Regions from separate parts of the Aeribacillus sp. JST-2 genome, predicted to be linked through region 3. Evidence: riboswitches for the same ligand, from Rfam matches in the RefSeq annotation. Region 3 holds a riboswitch; each other region holds the start of a gene.

Region 1 (4,884 bases), on a different contig from region 3:
ATCAGAATGGATTAACAAAAGAATTTGTGTTAACATTGAAAAACGGGCAAGAAAGAATCATTGAATGTTCCTTTAAACGGAGCATAATTGAAAACATGAATTTGGCGATTTTTCGTGATATTACTGAAAGGAAAGAAATGGAAGAATGTCTAAGAAAATCCGATACATTAAATGTTGTCGGTGAGCTGGCAGCCGGAATCGCCCACGAAATTCGGAATCCAATGACAGCATTAAAAGGATTCATTCAGCTTTTGCAAGGAAGCATAAAAGAGGATCATTCATTATATTTCAATGTAATTACTTCCGAGTTAAAAAGAATCGAATCGATCATCACTGAATTTCTTATTTTGGCCAAACCACAGGCGGTGCGATTCGAGCAGAAAAATATCATTAAAATCATGAAAGATACGATTGACCTGCTGAATGCCCAAGCGATATTGGTGAATGTGCAAATCTATTTAGAGTATGAAAACGTCCCTGACATTTATTGTGAGCCAAATCAATTGAAGCAAGTGTTCATCAATATTTTGAAAAATGCCATTGAGGTTATGCCAAATGGCGGAAATATATTTGTGTCCATACATCGAAAAAACGACAAATGGGTGCAAATTGCCATACAAGATGAAGGACCGGGAATTTCCAAAGATAAATTAAAACGGCTCGGAGAACCCTTTTATACAACGAAGGACAGGGGAACTGGCCTGGGACTTATGGTCAGCTATAAAATTATTGAAGAACATAAAGGAAAAGTGAAAGTAAAAAGCAAAGTCGGACATGGAACCACTTTTTATATTTCACTCCCAATCGAAAAATAGACATTTGAGGTGTGTTATGGTTTATTTCAGTGCTATTTCGACTCCGCTTGGAGAAATAGGAATAGTTGAAAGAGACGGGATCATAATCTCTGTCCTAATGGATGAGAATGAATGGGAGAAGCTTCTCGGCTCTCCTCATGTTTTAAACAAAGCCACACCGCTTTTAAAAGAGGCGGCAAAGCAGCTGGAAGAATATTTTGAAGGAAAACGAACCGAATTCACCTTTCCTTTTCAGCAAAGCGGTACTCCATTTCAGGAGAAAGTTTGGAAAGAACTGATGAATATTCCGTTCGGCCAAGTCCGCAGTTACCAAGAGGTAGCAGCAGCTATCGGAAATCCGAGAGCAGTCAGGGCGGTAGGCCAAGCAAACAAGGCGAACTCGCTTCCGATTATTGTTCCGTGCCATCGGGTGATCGGCCAAAATGGAAAACTTGTCGGCTATGCAGGAAATCAAGTAGATAAAAAAGCTTTTTTGCTGGATTTGGAGAAGCGCGTTTGTTCATTATAATGGATAGAATTTAAAACTCTTCGGAAAAAGCCGCAGAGTTTAGCGAAACAATATGCTGATTTTGCCCCGAAATGGCTTTGAAAGGGTTCTTTTTTCTGTAATGATCCCTTTGATATACTCATGGGGAGTCATCAATTATTCACATGTATAAAAATCAGGTCGGCGGTCAGCAAAAACCGGAATCATTTCCCGCACTTGAACCACTTTGTTCAAATCAATTTTTGCCGTGACAATCTCTTCCTGTTCGCCTCCTTCGGCCATTACTTCTCCCCACGGGTCGATGATGATGGAATGGCCTGCAAAATCATTTTTTCCGTCAGATCCGACACGATTGCAAGCGACAACAAAACATTGGTTTTCGATCGCGCGTGCTAAAAGGAGCGTCCGCCAATGATCCAAGCGCTGCTTCGGCCATTCGGCGGCAACAAATAAAATTTTTGCCCCTTTTAAGACGGAAATCCGGATCCATTCAGGAAAACGGATATCATAACAGATCACCCCGCAAGCCGGGATGCCTGGCAACTCAAAATAGCTATCATCTTGCCCGGATTGTAAATATTTGTCTTCATCCATTAATCGAAACAAATGAAGCTTGCTGTATTCATGGATGATCCTTCCGTTCCGATTCACAACATACATCGTATTATAAATGCCTTGGTTCGTTCTTTTAGCGACGGAACCGCCCACAATATGGATATTGTAAGCTTTCGCCCATTTGCTTAAAAAAGATTTTGTGATGCTTCCTTCTGCATCACTGATGTAAGAGAAACGTTCAAGATCATATCCGGTCGTCCAAAGTTCCGGCATGACGACAATGTCCGGCGCCTTATTCATTGCTTCCATAAGCTTGTTTTTCATATGTTCAATATTTAGCTCCGGGTTGCAGGGAAAAATATTCGTTTGCAAACAAGAGATTGTGATTTCCATCTCATCACCGCCTGACGTTGATTCTTTACAAGTAGATAATTCCAATATACGGTATTTTGTGAGAAATTCAAGAGGTGTATTGGGTGAGCACGAAAACGCTTTGCTTCGGGTTCCCAAAGGCTTTCCTTCGATATGTTTTTCTTATTTTCCATACGGCTTTTGGCCGGATCAGCAGTTTCCGAAAAAGGGGAACAGTTTCTTCGCAAGCTTTTGAAAGGGAAAACCGTTGATTTTCATGATTCGCTTATTTATCTTTTACATATTACATATTTTTTAAAGTTCGCAAAAAAGGATTGACAAATAGCTGAAAGACTGGCATAATCCGAATTAATTTAACACGAAAAAATTTATATGCCATACATTCTTATCAAGAGCAGGCGGAGGGACGAGCCCAATGAAGCCCGGCAACCGGCTTATTTTAAGCACGGTGCTAATTCTTGCAGCATGTTGCTGAGAGATAAGGATGTTTCGTAAATGAAACTTCCAACCTCTTCTCGCAAGGCTGCGAAAAGAGGTTTTTTATTTGTGTAAGTTCTATCGTAGAGGTGAAAGGATGAAAAAACCGCTTATCATATGTGATTTTGTTGGAACAATCACAAAAGAAGACACCGTTGTTGCCATCATGAAAAAATTTGCGCCTCCCGAATGGAAGAGGCTTAAGGAGAAAATGTTGTCGGAAAAAATATCCGTTAAAGAAGGATTGGAACAAATGTTTTCGCTGTTGCTCTCCTACAAAGTATACGATGTGATTGAATATGTGTTATCAACAGCCGAAATTCGTGAAGGGTTTCAAGCACTTGTCGAATATACGAAAAGAAACAAATTGCCATTATATGTTGTCAGCAGCGGAATGGATTTTTTTGTGAAACCGTTGTTAAAACCGCTTATTCCGGAAGATCATATTTTTTGCAATAACGCCGATTTTTCAGGGGATTTTATCAACATTGAATGGCTTCATGAATGTGATGAACATTGTGATCAACATTGCGGATTATGCAAGGCATCGATTATTCGCAAGATTGCTTCCAATGATCACTACGTAATCGTTATTGGGGATTCGATTACGGATTTGGAAGCGGCAAAGCTGGCCGATATTGTGATTGCAAGAGATTTTCTTTTTGAAAAATGCCGTCAATTAGGTTTAAATCATAGAAGCTTTGATACGTTTTATGATGTCATTCATCATTTAAAGCAAATGGAGGAAGTGTCAGTTTGATTAAAGTGAAAGAAGAGTGAGGGGAGAAGCGGCAATTGCCCGATTAAAGTGAAAAACCATCCACTTGTATATTTGGGGCTGCAAGGGGATGGGAGTGATTCAAGAAGGGAAAGTATCGCCTTTCTCCAACCATTTCGGCGAAAGGCGGATATTTTTTAACAAAATAGAAAAAAGTTGTTTATCCGGTTTTTCCGAATGAAAGCTTTTGAAACAATTTTTTCGGGGAAGTTTGTTTCGTTTTATTCTGATTTGAATTGCAAAAGCCTTGATTTCAAGTCGTTTTCAAGCTGTAGAAGCTCCTGTTCGGCTTGCTGCCGTTTCATCCGTCCTTCCTGTTGAATACGGATCGTTTCTTCAATCGTTGAAATGAGATCTTCCTGTGTTTTTTTCAATGTTTCAACATCAACGATTCCGCGTTCGTTTTCTCTTGCGGTTTCGATTGTGTTCGTTTTTAACATTTCAGCATTTTTTAACAGCAGCTCGTTAGTCGTTTTTGTTACTTGTTTTTGTGCCTCAAGCGCCCCTTTTTGCCGGTAAAGGGTAAGTGCAATGGCAATTTGGTTTTTCCATAAAGGGATAGCGGTTAAAATGGATGATTGGATTTTTTCCGCCAATGTTTGATTCATATTTTGAATCATTCGGATTTGCGGGGCGCTTTGGACTGTGATTTGCCTAGATAATTTCAAATCATGAATCCGCTTCTCCAGCCTGTCTGCGAATTGTATCATGTCATTCACTTCTTGAACCGCCATTTGATCTTCTGCCAGCTCCGCTTTTTTCTTAAGCTCCGGAATGATTTTAGTGTGGAGCTCTTCCAGCTTTAATTCCCCGGCAGCAATATAAATATTCAGCGCTTGAAAGTATTCTTTATTGTATTCATACAGACGATCGAGCATCTTGATGTCAGAAAGAAGAACTGATTTTGATTGCTCTAATTTCACTGTGATTCGTTCAATTTGTGAGCCGATTTTTTGATATTTTGACAATAGTTCCTGAATGGAATTTGAAATTTTGCCGAAAAGGCGGGCAAAAACGTTTCGTTTTTCCGGAACGAGCTCTTCCGGTTTTACTTGTTCCAGTTTGTTCATCAACTCTGTTAAAATGTCGCCAACAGGGCCAATATCTTTCTTTTGAACATAATTGAGCATTTCATGGGAAAAACTTGAAAGTTTTTGTTGGGCGCTTGCTCCAAATTGAACGATTGAATGCCGATTTTTATGATCAATTTGCGAGGCGAGTTGAATAGCTTTTTCCCGATGTTCTGCAGGAAGTTTGTCAATGAGTTTCCATGCATTTTTTTCTCCAGATTCCTGAATCGGCAATGTCTGCTCTTGACTGTCACCGAAAGGGTTTGACAAAAGTTCATCCATGAGATCCATTTCCTTTTTATTGACCAATGCAATCACCTTTCTTTTCGC
Region 2 (4,884 bases), on a different contig from region 3:
GCATCTTTAGAAGGATCAAGGCCCGCATCTAATGCGAAGTTTCCATTAATTAATACGGCATCTCCTTCATTGTTTTCATATGCTTTTGTCAACATTGGGGCTTCAATATCTGTTTTGAATTTCAAATTCTTTGGATTTTCGGCAATGTCTTCTACTGTCGCAGCCGTTTTATCAACACCTTCTTTTAATTTGATTAATCCTTTTTCTTCAAGCATTGATAACATGCGGCCATGATCGGCAACGGAGTTGCTCATAATGATGGTTGCTCCGTTGGGAAGTTCTTCTAACGATTTGTATTTTTTTGAGTAAACGCCTATCGGTTCAATGTGAATGCCGCCGGCGTTGGCAAAGTCATATCCATGCTCTTTTTTCTGACCTTCAAAATACGGAATGTGTTGGAAATAGTTTGCATCGATATCTTTTTCCGCAAGCGCTTTGTTTGGCAGGACGTAATCTGTAAATTCTTCAATTTCCAGTTCATAACCTTTTTCTTTAAGCAGCGGTTTTGCCTCTTCTAAAATTTCTGTATGCGGCACAGGGGAAGCCCCGACTTTAATGACTTTGTCTTCCCCGCTTCCAGAGCCTCCGCCTTGATCACTTGCACCGCATGCAGCCGAAAAAATCATAGCCGCACCTAATAACGAAGATAAAAGCAATTTTTTCATCAACATTTCCTCCTTATCGTTTATCAATGGATTTTGTTATCATATCTCCAATAAATTGGATGAGAAACACAATGATCAAAATCAGAATGGTGGCAACCAATGTGACATCGTTATGATTTCGTTGAAAGCCTTCTAAATAGGCAAGATTTCCAAGCCCTCCGGCGCCTATCGCACCAGCCATTGCCGTGTAGCCGACCAACGCGATTGCGGTTACGGTTATTCCCGATACTAAGGCTGGGAGCGATTCCGGTATCAGCACTTTAAAAATAATGGTGCTTGTTGTCGCTCCCATTGATTTTGCCGCTTCTATCACGCCTTTGTCCACTTCCCGCAAAGCGATTTCTACCATTCTTGCATAAAATGGCGCGGCTCCGATAATAAGAGCCGGCAAAGCGGCATTTGCCCCCAATATCGTTCCAACCACCGCTTTTGTAAAAGGCAATAGCAGGATGATCAAAATAATAAACGGAATAGAACGGAAAATATTTACAACGGCAGCTACAATCGAATGGATGACATTATTTTGCCACAGATTCCCTTTTGACGTTAAAAAGAGCAGCAAACCTAAAATGATGCCGAGGAAAAATGTAGCTGCTACAGAAACTCCCGTCATATAAACCGTTTCGTACGCTGCATCCAAAACTTTGTCCCATTTCACATTAGGCAAAAAAGTCTCAGCCATTCGCAATCACCTCCAATTCTATTTGCTGATTGCGAATATATTCAATGGCTTCTTTAATTTTTTCTTCTTTGCCGTCGATATGAATAAGCAGCGAACCGTAAGATCCGTTTTGCGTTTGCGATATTTTTCCTTGCAAAATATTTACATCAACGTCAAACTGTCTGATCAGCTTGGAAATGACAGGTTGTTCCGCACGGTCGCCAATAAACGTCAGTTTAACAACCTTTCCTTTTTTATACTTATCAAGAAGGTGTTCCACCGTTTCTTTTGTTTCCTCGGGTTCTGTCACTTGTTTTACAAATCGTTTGGTAATGTCGGCCTGCGGATTCCGGAAAACGGTTAAAACATCCCCCTGCTCAACAATTTTTCCGTTTTCCATCACGGCAACCCGGTGGCAAATTTTGCGGATGACATGCATTTCATGTGTGATCAGCACGATTGTCAACCCCATCCGCTTGTTGATGTCTACAAGCAAATCGAGAATCGAATCAGTCGTCTGCGGATCTAATGCTGATGTCGCCTCATCACATAAAAGCACTTTTGGGTTATTGGCCAGAGCCCTCGCAATGCCGACCCGCTGTTTTTGGCCACCGCTTAATTGCGATGGATACGCATCTTCTTTCCCTTCGAGACCAACTAGTTTTATTAGTTCATCCACCCGCTTTAGCCGCTCGCTTTTGGCAACGCCGGCAATTTCAAGAGGAAAGGCGATATTTTCGCGGACGGTTCTTGACCAAAGCAGGTTGAAATGCTGAAAAATCATGCTGATTTCCTTGCGTGCGGTTCTAAGTTCTTTTCCTTTGATACAGTCAATTCTTTTTCCCGCCACATTAACAGATCCCCCTGTCGGCTTTTCAAGGCCGTTCAGCAAACGGATTAGCGTGCTCTTTCCCGCTCCGCTGTAACCGATTATTCCAAAAATTTCTCCGCTTTGAATCTCAAGGTCCACCTGATCCACAGCTTTGACTTGATTTCGATTGGATTGGTAAATTTTCGTAACAGCCTTAAGTGAAATCATCTTCTCACCTTCTTTCTTACAACATAGGAGGTGTCCCCGTTAAACGATTAAAAAGCCTTCCTGCAAGAGCAGAAAGGCGGAAAATATTGCAAATCCTTCAAACCTTTCCATCTTTCAAAGCAATGATGCTTTGCGTGATTTGGCACCATTTCAGCAATATCCTGACGGTTGCCGGGCTTCATAGGGCACGTCCCTCCGCCGCTCTTGATAGAAATTATCTAATATTTAACTTTTTACGTTAACAAACTACTTGGCTAGGATTTTACCACCTGCCTACCTTCATGTCAATGGAAAAGTCCAATTAATTAAAGAAAAACAATTTAGAATATTTATGAATGATCAGCTGCTAATGATAAAATCGCTTCCAATCTTAAAATATCCCGAAACGTCCCTTCTACTTTAATCGCCTTCAATTCCATCAGTTGCTGAAGCTTTAATTGTCCCGTTAATAGATCCTTCATTTGTCCATCGTTTCCTGTCATTTTCAGATGAACTGTTTCAGGCGCAGTTTCCATACACTTCAGCCCCTCTATATCCAGTTGAAAATAACACTTGGAATGTTTAGATTCGCATGCAATAATGAGAGGTATGGAAGGAAAAAGCGGCTTGATCAAATGATGCTCATTCACTCTTTTTAATAGAGACTCAAACAATGTTGGACCCCTCCAGCAAGTTACGGTTTATAAACAACTACTTCTTTCTCTTTTCCCGTCTTCCTGCTGGCAGTTGTCGACAATTTCACAACATATGTGACATTTCCCAAGAAATAATGTTCTTAAGAAGGAACGTATTTTTTCAATAGCTGATAAAGATAGTCAACGGAATGAAAAGCATATATTTTTTTAATGATTTTCCCGTTTTCAAAAATCAATAGACAGGGGACACTTTCAATTTCCCATTCTTTAGCGTATTCAGGGATATAATTTAAATTTTTCATTAAAATGGAAATAGAGGGCATTATCGTTTCAATAACCGACAACATTTTGGATGCTAATTGGCACGTGCCGCAAAACGGCGTGTATAAATATAAAACTGTCCTTTTTTGTTGATGAATCTTTCCCAATTGTTCCGATGTCAATTCATTCATTTCAACATTTCACACACCCTTACGATAAATATTTTACATGGACATCAATGTTGGCACTCAATAGAATTGAGGCTATGTGCTTCTCAGGCGCCGATGCCACTTCTCTGTACATTTTGTCGATGTATAAATGGCTGGCCTCCGGGAGCTCCCGTTTAAATTGTTTTCTTAGTCTTTCCCCTGCTTTGTCCGCATCAACTAAAATATAAACTTCCTTGTAAAACAAGCTTTCCACCAATTCGTCAAGCTTGGAAATACTTAACGTTCCATTCGTGCAAATGACTTCCACAGGCTCATTTACGATCTTTTCAATTTTCAGCTTATCTGATTTTCCTTCTACAATGATCACCTTTTCGGCCTCTGTACTTGCCATTGGCATCACCTTTTTGATTTTGGGGTCATTTCGCAAAGCATTTTTTGTTGATAGCAAATATCTTCTCTTTTCCTTTTTATTCCTAATTTTAAAAAAGCAAAATCCCCCTCTCGCTTAGAGAAGGGGATTGAGCCTCAGTCTTCTTTTACCATTTCTTCATATTCTTCAGCAGTCATCAGTTTTTCGACATCGCTTATATCATTAGGCTCCACAATAATCATCCAAGCTTTTTCATAAGGCGACTCATTTACATATTCAGGATTATCATCCAGTTCTTCGTTCACTTCCACTACTTTTCCGCTGATTGGTGCATAAAGTTCAGATACAGTTTTAACGGACTCGACGCTTCCAAACGGCTCGTCAGCAGTTATCTCATCACCAACTTCTGGAAGTTCAACGAAAACAATATCACCTAATTCAGATTGAGCGAAGTCAGTAATGCCGATTTTCACTTTATCCCCTTCTACCTTCACCCATTCATGTTCTTCAGAATAACGCAATTCTTTTGGTGTGTTCAATGTTTTTCCCTCCATGCCAAAATATTAATTTAAAGATTTCTATGATAAATAGAAAATCTTTTTTTCATGAATTTCTCCACGTTTTTTCAAATTCCTCTTCTTTAAATCCAACTGTAACCTTTTCTCCATCTGTCACGATCGGACGTTTTATCAGCATGCCGTCAGACGAAAGCAACTCATAAATGTCCTCTTCTGACATGGCTTTTACTTTCTCTTTTAAACCTAATTGCCGATATTTTTGTCCGCTTGTGTTAAAAAATTTTTTCAACTCTAAACCGCTTTTTTCATGCAATTTCTTTAATTCATCTTTTGAAGGAGGATTTTTTGCAATATGTATCTCTTGAAAATCAATGTTGTGCTCTTCCAGCCACTTTTTTGCTTTGCGGCAGGTTCCGCATTTCGGATACCAATACATCTTCAAAGCCAAGCTGATTCACCTCCTCCATACAACACCAATCATATTTTATCATATCCAACAGGACAAGACTAATAACTTGACCATTATTTTTAAGACCAGACTCTTTCATGAGTCTGGCCCCATTGA
Region 3 (4,884 bases):
TTAATTAAACTGATTAAATCGAACGATGATAAATCAAAAACAGAGGTTGCACCAGGAAAATCGCCGATTTTGGACGGATCGCCGGTAACCGCTAAAATATCATGCAAACCGAGTGTGTGCAAGCCCATCAGATGAGATTGCAGGCCGATCAGGTTTCTGTCTCGGCAAGTCAAATGAACGAGCGGTCTGATTCGATAACGGCTTTTTAAAATTTGGGCGCATGCCAGATTGCTGATTCTTGGCGTGGCAAGGGAATTATCTGCCAGCGTAATCGCGTCAATACCGGCTTTTTTCAAAGCTTTTGCTCCCATTAAAAATTTATCAATGCCGAGCGTTTTGGGCGGATCTAATTCAACAATAACAGATCGTCTTTCTTTTACAATCTCCGGAAGTTTTGTTTCCGCAAGCGGTTTTGCAGGGGAAAGAATAATATCGACATCAGGTTGTTTTACTTTTTTTTCCGCCACCGGAGAAAGGTGCGACACCGCTTCAGCCATTGCCCGAATATGTTTTGGCGCTGTGCCGCAGCAACCGCCAAGCAGCCGGACGCCTTGCTCTCGGAATTGCAGAGCTGCTTCAAAGAAATAGTGTTCATCCGATTCATAAACTAATCTTCCATTTTCATAACTCGGCAAGCTGCCGTTTGGAAAAGCGGATAAAAAAGCTTTTTCCGGAATCGGTACTTCTTCCAACGATTTCAGCATATGATAAGGGCCTAACCGGCAATTGAGCCCGACTATATCAGCTCCAAGTTCTTCAAGCATTTTTAAGCCGTCTGCTAGTCTTGTCCCGTTTTGAAAAACCCCCTCTTCGTGCAATGAAACGTTTGTAATGATCGGCAAATCCGTCTCTTTTCTCGCTATTTGCAAAACGGTTTTCAGTTCTTCCAGATCGTAATAAGTTTCCAAAATAAGGCCGTCTATCTCTTCAGATAAAAGGACATAAAGTTGATCTTGAAAGCTCTTTGTAATATCCGGTAAAGAATAGGCGCTTTTTTGAAAAGAGCGGATGCCGCCGATTGTTCCAATGACATAAGTTTTGTCAGTTGCATTTTTTGCCGCTTCTTTCGCAAGTTCGACACCTTTTTGATTGATCTGCTGCATTTCATCTTCCAAACCGTATCTTGAAAGCTTTAATAGATTGGCGCTGTATGTATTTGTTTGAATGACACGCGCGCCAGCTTCAATATAAGTTGTATGAATTTGTTTAATTTCGTCCGGTTTGGAGAGATTCAGTTCATCAAAACATCGGTCAATACCATAAGAATACAGAAGAGTCCCCATTGCTCCATCAGCAATTAATATATGATGTTTTAAATCTTGCAAAAGCCCCATAAAAAAGTTCCTCCAATCATGAAATCAATCGCAGAAGGAGGTGTTGCTCTAATAAAAAGAAAAAGCCTTCTAAGAAGAAGACTTTTTGAGCAATTTCCCCTTCTTCTTATCTTTCGAGCGCACTTTGCGCATCGCTGGATTTAGCACCTTGGTACCCAATGTTTTCTACTGGGTAATCCGGTTGCTGAAGGTTCATCGGGCCAGTCCCTCCGCTTCTCTTGATAAGAATCATTTACATATTCAATTAGTTATATAGGATTAATCATAATGTAACGGATTCTATCAGAATAATCAATATAATTTTTTTATTTTTTCAAAAAAACTTCTGTTTTACGGGCAGGATCATTTAACGAAAATTGATGAATTGAACGTCAATCGGCAAGTCGGCGCTTTTTACCGCTGCGATCACTTTTTGCAAATCGTCTTTGTTTTTGCCGCTTACCCGGATTTGGTCGTCCTGGATTTGGCTTTTTACTTTTAGTCCGGTCTTTTTGATAAGAGCGTTTATTTTCTTGCCGTTTTCTTTGTCAATTCCGTTGACAAGTTTTGCTCTTTGTCTGACAGTGCCTCCGGCGGCCTTTTCGATTTTTCCGTACTGAATGTTTTTGGTGGCCACACCGCGCTTAATCATTTTCCCGATTAGAACATCTTTTAACTGATTCAGTTTAAACTCGTCATCGGAAATGAGGACAAGTTCATCTTTTTCCAGGGAAATATCGCTTTTCGATCCTTTAAAATCATACCTGTTAGCAATTTCTTTTTGCGCCATTTGAATGGAATTCGTCACTTCCGCAATATCCACTTTAGATACAATGTCAAATGAATTTTCCTTTGCCAACGTTTTACCTCCAAGCTATGTGATTTATATCAATTATAGTGAATCGGAGGCAGCTGAACAACATTTTTTAAGCTTTTCTGGCAGACGGTAAACCAATTTTCAACCAAGCTGACGAGGGCGGCGGCTGCCTCCTGTTCATCGGCGCCTTTTGCACATATCGAAAGTTTTTCGCCTTTTTTCAAGTTAAGGGTGAGCAGCCCTAGGAGGCTTTTGCCATCAACTGTTGTATCGTCCTTTTTCACGGTAATCGTTGATTCAAATCGGTTCGCTTGTTTGACAAAAACATTGGCGTAGCACTTGTTGAACGCTATATCATTTTGGAAAATGGACGTTTTCTCAATCATTTTTTCACCTCATCATGATTGATATGTTGTTAGGAGGCAAATGTTGCCGACAGTTTCCATCATTTTAAAATTGAATGGATTTTTGCTGCGGAAGTTGTTTCAGAACATTTTGGGGAGAGAAAGGCTTGCAAATTTTTTATTGCTTCCAATGAATCGTCGCCTTCAGCAACAATGCGCACTCGACCTTCTAAAAAAGCGGCAAAACCGAGCATGCTTAGAATGCTTTTGGCATTTAACTGAAATTTTTTTGTGCGGAACAGAATGTAGCTGTTATACTTGACGGCTTCGTGGACAAGGGAAATAACATATTCCGGATCCATTTCTTCCGTAAGATATATGGAAATTTCATGTTTCTCCATTTTTGACACCTCTTACATTTACGTTTTTACAGATATCTTACATAGAGGCAAATGAGAATTCCATTTGTTCGTCATTTCTTCTTCCAAACAAAGAATAGGTTTGAAATTTTGACTGTTGCAAAGACTATGAAGTTTATGAAAGGTTATTTGGACAAAATGTTTTAAAGACTTTAAAAAAATCGGTTGTCTATGTAAGCACTTTTTGGGTTTTATGCGGCTCTCTTCCGCCAACCAGCTAAAAATAGACTGTCCGCTAAACGGACAGCCTATCCCCTTCCGTTACTCGGAATCTCCGATCGGACGGACAATTCGAATTTCGGCCGTAACAAGACGGTGTTCTGTCTGTGGAACACCACCCGGATTTTTTCCCCATACAGAAGGCAATACAAAAGATGTGATTTGTTCGTTTGTAGCGCCGTTTAGGGAATCCACCCTGATTTGAAATTCAACTTCAGCTTCGTCTTTTACATCGAAGGAAAAAAAGTCGGAAGACAACGGAGGAATATAAAATGTTGGATTGGCTATACGGCTTTTTCCGCCGTTCAAGGAAAAGACTCTAACTTTGCCGGTTGCGGTATCCTTTGGACTGTTGTTTAATATTTTGACAATAAATTGTCTTGTGTTGGATCCATCTAATTCAATAGGTCCTGTTGAATATAAAACTGCTATGTTCATCACCCCCTTATTTTGAATTACTAACACTATATGAAAGCTTGTTTGCATTGGAAGGGTATATAAACGAAGGAAAAGACACATTTTCATTCGATGATCAAGAGAAGATAAATGTGTGATCGGTTGAGCTGAAAAATCGGATTACCTGTTGTGAGAAAATAACTAACGAATTTGTAATGGAGAATTTTCTTCTTTTCCGAAGACGACAAAACGTACAAACTTTTGTTAAGGAAAATGTTTTATAAATGTTATAATGGACGTAAAAAAAAGGAGGGACCATCATGCTGAAAAAAATGAATGTGGAAAGCTTTAACCTTGACCACACGAAAGTGAAAGCGCCTTATGTCCGTTTGGCAAGCGTTATTCAAGGTGAAAAAGGCGATGTCATTCATAAATACGACATCCGGGTGAAACAGCCCAACAAGGAACATATGGAAATGCCTGCTCTTCATTCCCTTGAGCATTTAATGGCCGAAAACATCCGCAACCATTTAGGTCATGTCGTTGATTTAAGCCCAATGGGCTGTCAAACGGGTTTCTATTTATCCGTATTAAATCATGAAGATTACGAAAGCATTTTGGAAGCGATTGAAAAAACATTGAAAGATGTGTTGGCGGCAGATGAAGTTCCGGCCTGCAATGAAGTGCAATGCGGCTGGGCGGCAAGCCACAGCCTTGAAGGGGCAAAGGAACTTGCTTCGGAAATGCTGGCAAAACGAAGTGAATGGAAGGAAGTTTTTGCAAAATAACGTCGTCTTTTTTTTAAATTGAAGCAGTAAGAAATCGGCCAATAAGCCGATTTCTTTTATTTAGAATTGAAAAATGCGAAGGGTTTTGGCTTTATGTGCGAATATTCGTTTCTTGCTTTGCTAACGCTTCCGCTTCGGCAAACGTCATGCGGTATGGAAACTTTTCAGCGTGTCGTGCGACCGTTTCTTTTCCTTGCTGAATAAAACGTTTCGATTTATTCCGTTTGCCCAAAGTTTAAAGCCCCCTTAATCGTTTTGACGCCACATAGCGTCCATGTTATGTTTCCCTCGCATTCCTGATCGTATTCTTGGAAATTTGCTTTACAGTGTCAACGCTTCTTTTAAAAATTTTGCCACCCCGTCTTCCTCATTTGTTAATGTTATTTCATCGGCAATTTCCTTAAGCGGTTCGATGGCGTTTCCCATGGCAACCCCTATTCCGGCATATTCAATCATTTCCACATCATTGTCTTCGTCTCCAAATGCAATGATTCGTTCTTTTGGGATGTTGTAATATTTTGCAATTTTCTCCAAGCCGACGGCTTTATTAATGCCATAACGGATGATTTCAATAACGTGCCAAGGGGC
Region 4 (4,884 bases), on a different contig from region 3:
CTGTTCATCATGCCGGAAAGGTTGTCGCAGTATTTTTTTTATAATGCCGCAGCAGCGTCTTTTCAAAACTTTCGGCGCTGACGACATCTGTCATATAGACTGTTTCTCATTCGGCTTTAAACTTGGGGACCGCCCGTTATTTCAATTTCTTTTGGAATCCCTTTGAATTTTTTGAAGTTTTCTTGGAAAGCTTTAGCCAATTGCAGCGCTTTTTGCTCATAAGCTTTAGGATCAGCCCAAGTTTTTTCCGGCTTTAGAACTTCATTTGGCACGTTAGGCACTGAAACAGGTATGTTTAAGCCGAAAATCGGATCTTTTACCGTTTCAACTTCATCCAGTTTTCCTGCTAACGCGGCTTGAACCATTGCTCTAGTATAAGAAAGCTGTATTCGTTTTCCAACGCCGTACTCTCCGCCTGTCCACCCGGTGTTGACCAAAAAGATCTTGACATTATGCTTTTCAATTCGCTTTCCTAACATTTCCGCATAGACCGCCGCTGGACGAGGCAAAAACGGCGCACCAAAGCAGGACGAAAATGTCGCTTTTGGCGATGTAACTCCCCGTTCTGTGCCGGCAAGCTTGCTTGTATAGCCGCTTAGGAAATGGTATATTGCCTGCTCTTTTGTCAATTTGCTAATCGGAGGAAGCACACCGAACGCATCGGCTGTTAAAAAGATGATTGTGTTCGCATGTCCGGCCATGCTCGGGTTTGCAAAATTGCCGATGGCCTCAATTGGATAGGCGGCACGGGTATTTTCTGTTATTTGCGAATCATGATAATCAGGCAAGCGCGTGTTGCCGTCGACAACGACATTTTCTAATACAGAGCCAAACCCAATAGCGTTGAAAATTTGCGGTTCTTTCTCAATGGATAAACCGATGCACTTCGCATAGCAACCGCCTTCTATGTTAAAAATACCTGAAGAAGACCAGCCATGTTCATCATCGCCGATTAGCGGCCGGTCGGGATCGGCTGAAAGCGTCGTTTTTCCTGTCCCTGATAATCCGAAAAACAGGGCGACATCCCCTTTTTCACCAACATTTGCCGAACAATGCATCGGCAAAATGTTTTGTTTAGGGAGAAGAAAATTCATAACGGAAAATATCGCTTTTTTCATTTCTCCAGCATACTCTGTGCCGCCAATCAAAACGACGCGCTTTTCAAAAGAAATGATAATAAATGCTTCGGAATTGGTTCCGTCCACTTCAGGATCAGCCTTAAACGAAGGAGCTGACAAAATGGTAAAAGGGTTTTTGAAATCCGTTTTATCGTTTGAACGGACAAAGAGATGTCGGGCAAATAAATTATGCCATGCCAATTCATTCACTACTTGAATCGGCATGCGGTAATTCGGATCTGCACCAGCATATCCCTTAAAAACAAAAATCTCTTCTTTTTCCTTTAAAAAGCGGATTAATTTTATATAAAGGCGTTCGAAAGCTTCTTTAGAAATCGGCTTGTTCACAGTCCCCCAATCAATTTCATCTTGTACCGATACTTCATCAACAATAAATTTGTCATTTGGCGAACGGCCAGTATATTTTCCCGTTTTCACTGCTACGGCCCCTGTATTTGTTAAAATTCCTTCCCCCCTTTTTAAAGTTTTTTCCACCAGTTGAGGAACTGATAAATTTTGATAAGCATTTGCACCGTTAATTAATGTTGTTAATTCATTTGATAAACTTATCATTTTCACAGAAAACCACCTTTTGCAGCATGATATAGTTGTGATTTTTGAAATAAGTATAACACATATAATTAAATATTACATCATATTTTTAACAAAAAAAGAATCTCCAGGTGGCTGCACAGAAACTTGCAGAAACAGGTCGGTTTTTGTTGACAATGCTGTTTTGGCTCATGTAAGATATATCCTTGAACGGATACTCTTATCCCGAGTTGGCGGAGGGACAGGCCCTATGAAGCCCAGCAACCGGCTCATTTTGTTGACAGCCGAATATGGTATGTTGAACATCGCTCAAGCCACCTAGAATATTTCCTGAAAAAAAGTTCCATATTCGAATACAGGACGAGCAAAGGTGCTAACCTGATGCAAGGTTTTTTCCTTGAACGATAAGAGTGAAAGGCATGAATCGAGCAACAACCTTTCCTCTGATGACGGGAAAGGTTTTTTCTTATTATAAAAAACCTTCCGTTTCGCCAAGTTTTTCTTATCGTAAATGGCATCGATTCTTGAGGGAATGAGTTCCGTGACAATAATGGGAGTCCGAGTGCTCCACAGAACATAAAGTAGTTGAAGGAGGAAGTGCCATGGCAAGAAAGCGCCGTCTGTTTACATCTGAATCAGTTACGGAAGGGCATCCGGATAAAATTTGCGATCAAATTTCGGATGCAATTTTAGACGCTATCATTGAAAAAGATCCGAATGCGCGTGTTGCCTGTGAAACATCTGTGACAACAGGCCTTGTATTAGTCAGTGGAGAAATTACGACCAACACTTATGTCGATATACCAAAAATTGTGCGGGAAACAGTAAGAGACATCGGCTACACGAGAGCAAAATACGGGTTTGATGCTGAAACTTGTGCTGTTTTAACATCAATTGATGAGCAATCACCGGATATTGCTATGGGAGTTGATAAAGCTCTTGAAGCGCGCGAAGGACAAATGACGGATGAAGAAATTGAAGCGATCGGAGCCGGAGACCAAGGACTAATGTTCGGTTTTGCTTGTAATGAAACGAAAGAATTAATGCCTCTACCGATTTCGTTGGCGCATAAGCTTTCCCGCCGGCTTGCAGAAGTACGCAAGACCGAAGTGATTCCATATTTGCGTCCGGACGGAAAAACACAAGTGACGGTAGAATATGACGAAAATAACCAACCAGTCAGAATCGATACGATCGTCATATCAACTCAACATCATCCTGAAGCAACGATTGAACAAATAAAGCGGGATATTCGAGAAAAGGTCATTGATCCGGTTGTTCCCAATGAGTTGATTGATGAAGAAACAAAATTTTTCATCAATCCTACCGGGCGTTTCGTCATTGGCGGACCGCAAGGAGATGCCGGTTTAACAGGCCGAAAAATTATTGTCGATACTTATGGAGGCTATGCTCGCCACGGCGGTGGAGCTTTTTCCGGAAAAGACCCGACGAAGGTGGACCGTTCCGCTGCGTATGCTGCACGGTATGTCGCCAAAAATATCGTGGCTGCGGGGCTTGCTGACAAATGTGAAGTTCAGCTTGCCTATGCAATCGGTGTAGCAAAACCTGTTTCTATCTCAATTGATACATTTGGAACAGGAAGCGTTAGTGAAGATGTTTTAGTGGAACTTGTTCAGAAAAACTTTGATTTGCGTCCTGCAGGCATTATAAAAATGCTTGATTTGCGCCGCCCGATTTATAAAAAGACAGCCGTTTATGGACATTTTGGCCGCACTGATTTGGATCTGCCTTGGGAAAGAACGGATAAAGCAGAAGCTCTTCGCGAGCAGTCTTATCAGTATAAATAAATTTATAAAAAGGGCGCCCATTCAATTGGCGCCCTTTTTAAACTGTATAAAATTAGTTTATCAATTGATTTTAGGGATAAACAAAACGGACGCAGACACGGCTGCGTCCGTTTTGTTTTTTTGACCGGAAGGAACGCATCTTTCGCTTGTAAATGGTTTTATAGAACAAATGAATAAAAGCAGATAATCCCAGTTGATGTTCCTAGGAGCATTCCCGCCAGCACATCGGAAGGATAGTGAAGCCCTAAATAAATTCTTGAAAGCGCCACACTAAGCGAAAGAGGAAGCAAAATCCATGATAAAATGGGTGCAGATAATAAGAACGGAATTGTGACTGAGAAAATGGCTGTCGAATGACCCGAAGGAAACGAATAGTCCTTTAATGGGTTTTTCATGACCTTAGCGCCCAGCAATGTTAAATAAGGACGCCGGCGCGGAAATATTTTTTTAATAATGAAGACAGGAATATGACTGAAAAAAAGAGAAAAAGCACTGGCAAAAGCGACTGATTTAACCGGTTCGTTTAAAAATAATATCAGGAGCAAGCATGACGCAATGGTCCACGTTGCACCACCCAGATGTGTAATCAGGCGAAAATAAACATTAAGCCCTTTTCTTTCAAAATGGGAATTAATCATTTTAAACAGTTTGCATTCAACATCGTATAAATGATCAATGAATCTGTTCATCATAAGGCTCCTTTAAAAAAAGACAGCAATGAATGGTTGTAACTTCATTTTCTCTTTTATTCCACACAACATCAATTGTTTTTTAAATATTTTTACAAATTTTTAAAAAACGAGAAATGTACGGTAAAGAATGACAATTGTTCAAGAAACCTTTAAAATATTTACATAGAAAAAAATATTTACCGAACGTTGATGGAAGCAGCCTTTTTATAGTATTGGCCTTTTTCAACATATTGTCGGCGAATCCGTTCCATCTCTTGTAAATCTTGCTCTGTTAAATCCCTGACCACCTTCGCTGGTCTGCCAAAGGCTAACGTGTGGGGAGGAATGGATTTGCCGGGCGGCACTAAACTGCCGGCGCCAATAAACGCTCCTTCGCCGATTTCGGCTCCATCAAGAATGATGGATCCCATGCCAATCAATGCTTTTTTTCGAATGATGGCGCTGTGGAGAATTACTTGATGGCCGACGGTTACGTCATCTTCAATAATTAATGGTTTGCCTGGGCTTTGGTGAAGGCAGCACAGGTCTTGAATATTTACGCGATTCCCGATGATGGTTGGGGCGACATCGCCGCGAATAACGGTTTGAAACCAGATGCTTGACTGTTCGCCGATTTGAACATCACCGGTAATGGTGACAAAATCTGCAATATAAGCTGATTCACTGATTACAGGTTTTTTTTCTTTATAAGCATAGATAACCATTTCATCACCC

The links. A riboswitch is a leader RNA that binds a small molecule or an ion and turns the genes downstream of it on or off. The one in region 3 is predicted to bind S-adenosylmethionine.
Positions count from the first base shown of each region.
Region 1: it holds a riboswitch for S-adenosylmethionine, as region 3 does, so the genes downstream of both, AC0KTX_RS02120 (2-hydroxy-3-keto-5-methylthiopentenyl-1-phosphate phosphatase) here and AC0KTX_RS04730 (bifunctional homocysteine S-methyltransferase/methylenetetrahydrofolate reductase) in region 3, are expected to answer to the same signal.
Region 2: it holds a riboswitch for S-adenosylmethionine, as region 3 does, so the genes downstream of both, AC0KTX_RS09460 (methionine ABC transporter ATP-binding protein) here and AC0KTX_RS04730 (bifunctional homocysteine S-methyltransferase/methylenetetrahydrofolate reductase) in region 3, are expected to answer to the same signal.
Region 4: it holds a riboswitch for S-adenosylmethionine, as region 3 does, so the genes downstream of both, metK (methionine adenosyltransferase) here and AC0KTX_RS04730 (bifunctional homocysteine S-methyltransferase/methylenetetrahydrofolate reductase) in region 3, are expected to answer to the same signal.

Region 1 covers NZ_JBVVUU010000002.1:172,969-177,852, forward strand. Annotated here, with positions in the region: gene AC0KTX_RS02105 (PAS domain S-box protein) at 1-815, shown strand, start outside; gene AC0KTX_RS02110 (methylated-DNA--[protein]-cysteine S-methyltransferase) at 832-1,323, shown strand; gene AC0KTX_RS02115 (carbon-nitrogen family hydrolase) at 1,459-2,250, opposite strand; SAM riboswitch class I at 2,612-2,714, shown strand; gene AC0KTX_RS02120 (2-hydroxy-3-keto-5-methylthiopentenyl-1-phosphate phosphatase) at 2,804-3,466, shown strand; gene AC0KTX_RS02125 (toxic anion resistance protein) at 3,706-4,836, opposite strand; gene AC0KTX_RS02130 (5-bromo-4-chloroindolyl phosphate hydrolysis family protein) at 4,869-4,884, opposite strand, start outside.
Region 2 covers NZ_JBVVUU010000014.1:65,560-70,443, reverse strand. Annotated here, with positions in the region: gene AC0KTX_RS09470 (MetQ/NlpA family ABC transporter substrate-binding protein) at 1-665, opposite strand, end outside; gene AC0KTX_RS09465 (methionine ABC transporter permease) at 679-1,347, opposite strand; gene AC0KTX_RS09460 (methionine ABC transporter ATP-binding protein) at 1,340-2,365, opposite strand; SAM riboswitch class I at 2,470-2,579, opposite strand; gene AC0KTX_RS09455 (SCP2 sterol-binding domain-containing protein) at 2,695-2,994, opposite strand; gene AC0KTX_RS09450 (thioredoxin family protein) at 3,141-3,452, opposite strand; gene AC0KTX_RS09445 (toprim domain-containing protein) at 3,472-3,822, opposite strand; gene gcvH (glycine cleavage system protein GcvH) at 3,957-4,340, opposite strand; gene AC0KTX_RS09435 (arsenate reductase family protein) at 4,405-4,767, opposite strand.
Region 3 covers NZ_JBVVUU010000005.1:128,502-133,385, reverse strand. Annotated here, with positions in the region: gene AC0KTX_RS04730 (bifunctional homocysteine S-methyltransferase/methylenetetrahydrofolate reductase) at 1-1,334, opposite strand, end outside; SAM riboswitch class I at 1,438-1,562, opposite strand; gene AC0KTX_RS04725 (YajQ family cyclic di-GMP-binding protein) at 1,681-2,172, opposite strand; gene AC0KTX_RS04720 (HPr family phosphocarrier protein) at 2,202-2,516, opposite strand; gene AC0KTX_RS04715 (HPr family phosphocarrier protein) at 2,576-2,875, opposite strand; gene AC0KTX_RS04710 (hypothetical protein) at 3,155-3,550, opposite strand; gene AC0KTX_RS04705 (S-ribosylhomocysteine lyase) at 3,829-4,296, shown strand; gene AC0KTX_RS04700 (hypothetical protein) at 4,388-4,528, opposite strand; gene AC0KTX_RS04695 (Cof-type HAD-IIB family hydrolase) at 4,618-4,884, opposite strand, start outside.
Region 4 covers NZ_JBVVUU010000028.1:6,043-10,926, forward strand. Annotated here, with positions in the region: gene pckA (phosphoenolpyruvate carboxykinase (ATP)) at 117-1,691, opposite strand; SAM riboswitch class I at 1,888-2,081, shown strand; gene metK (methionine adenosyltransferase) at 2,273-3,478, shown strand; gene AC0KTX_RS12665 (phosphatase PAP2 family protein) at 3,637-4,167, opposite strand; gene AC0KTX_RS12670 (gamma carbonic anhydrase) at 4,347-4,874, opposite strand.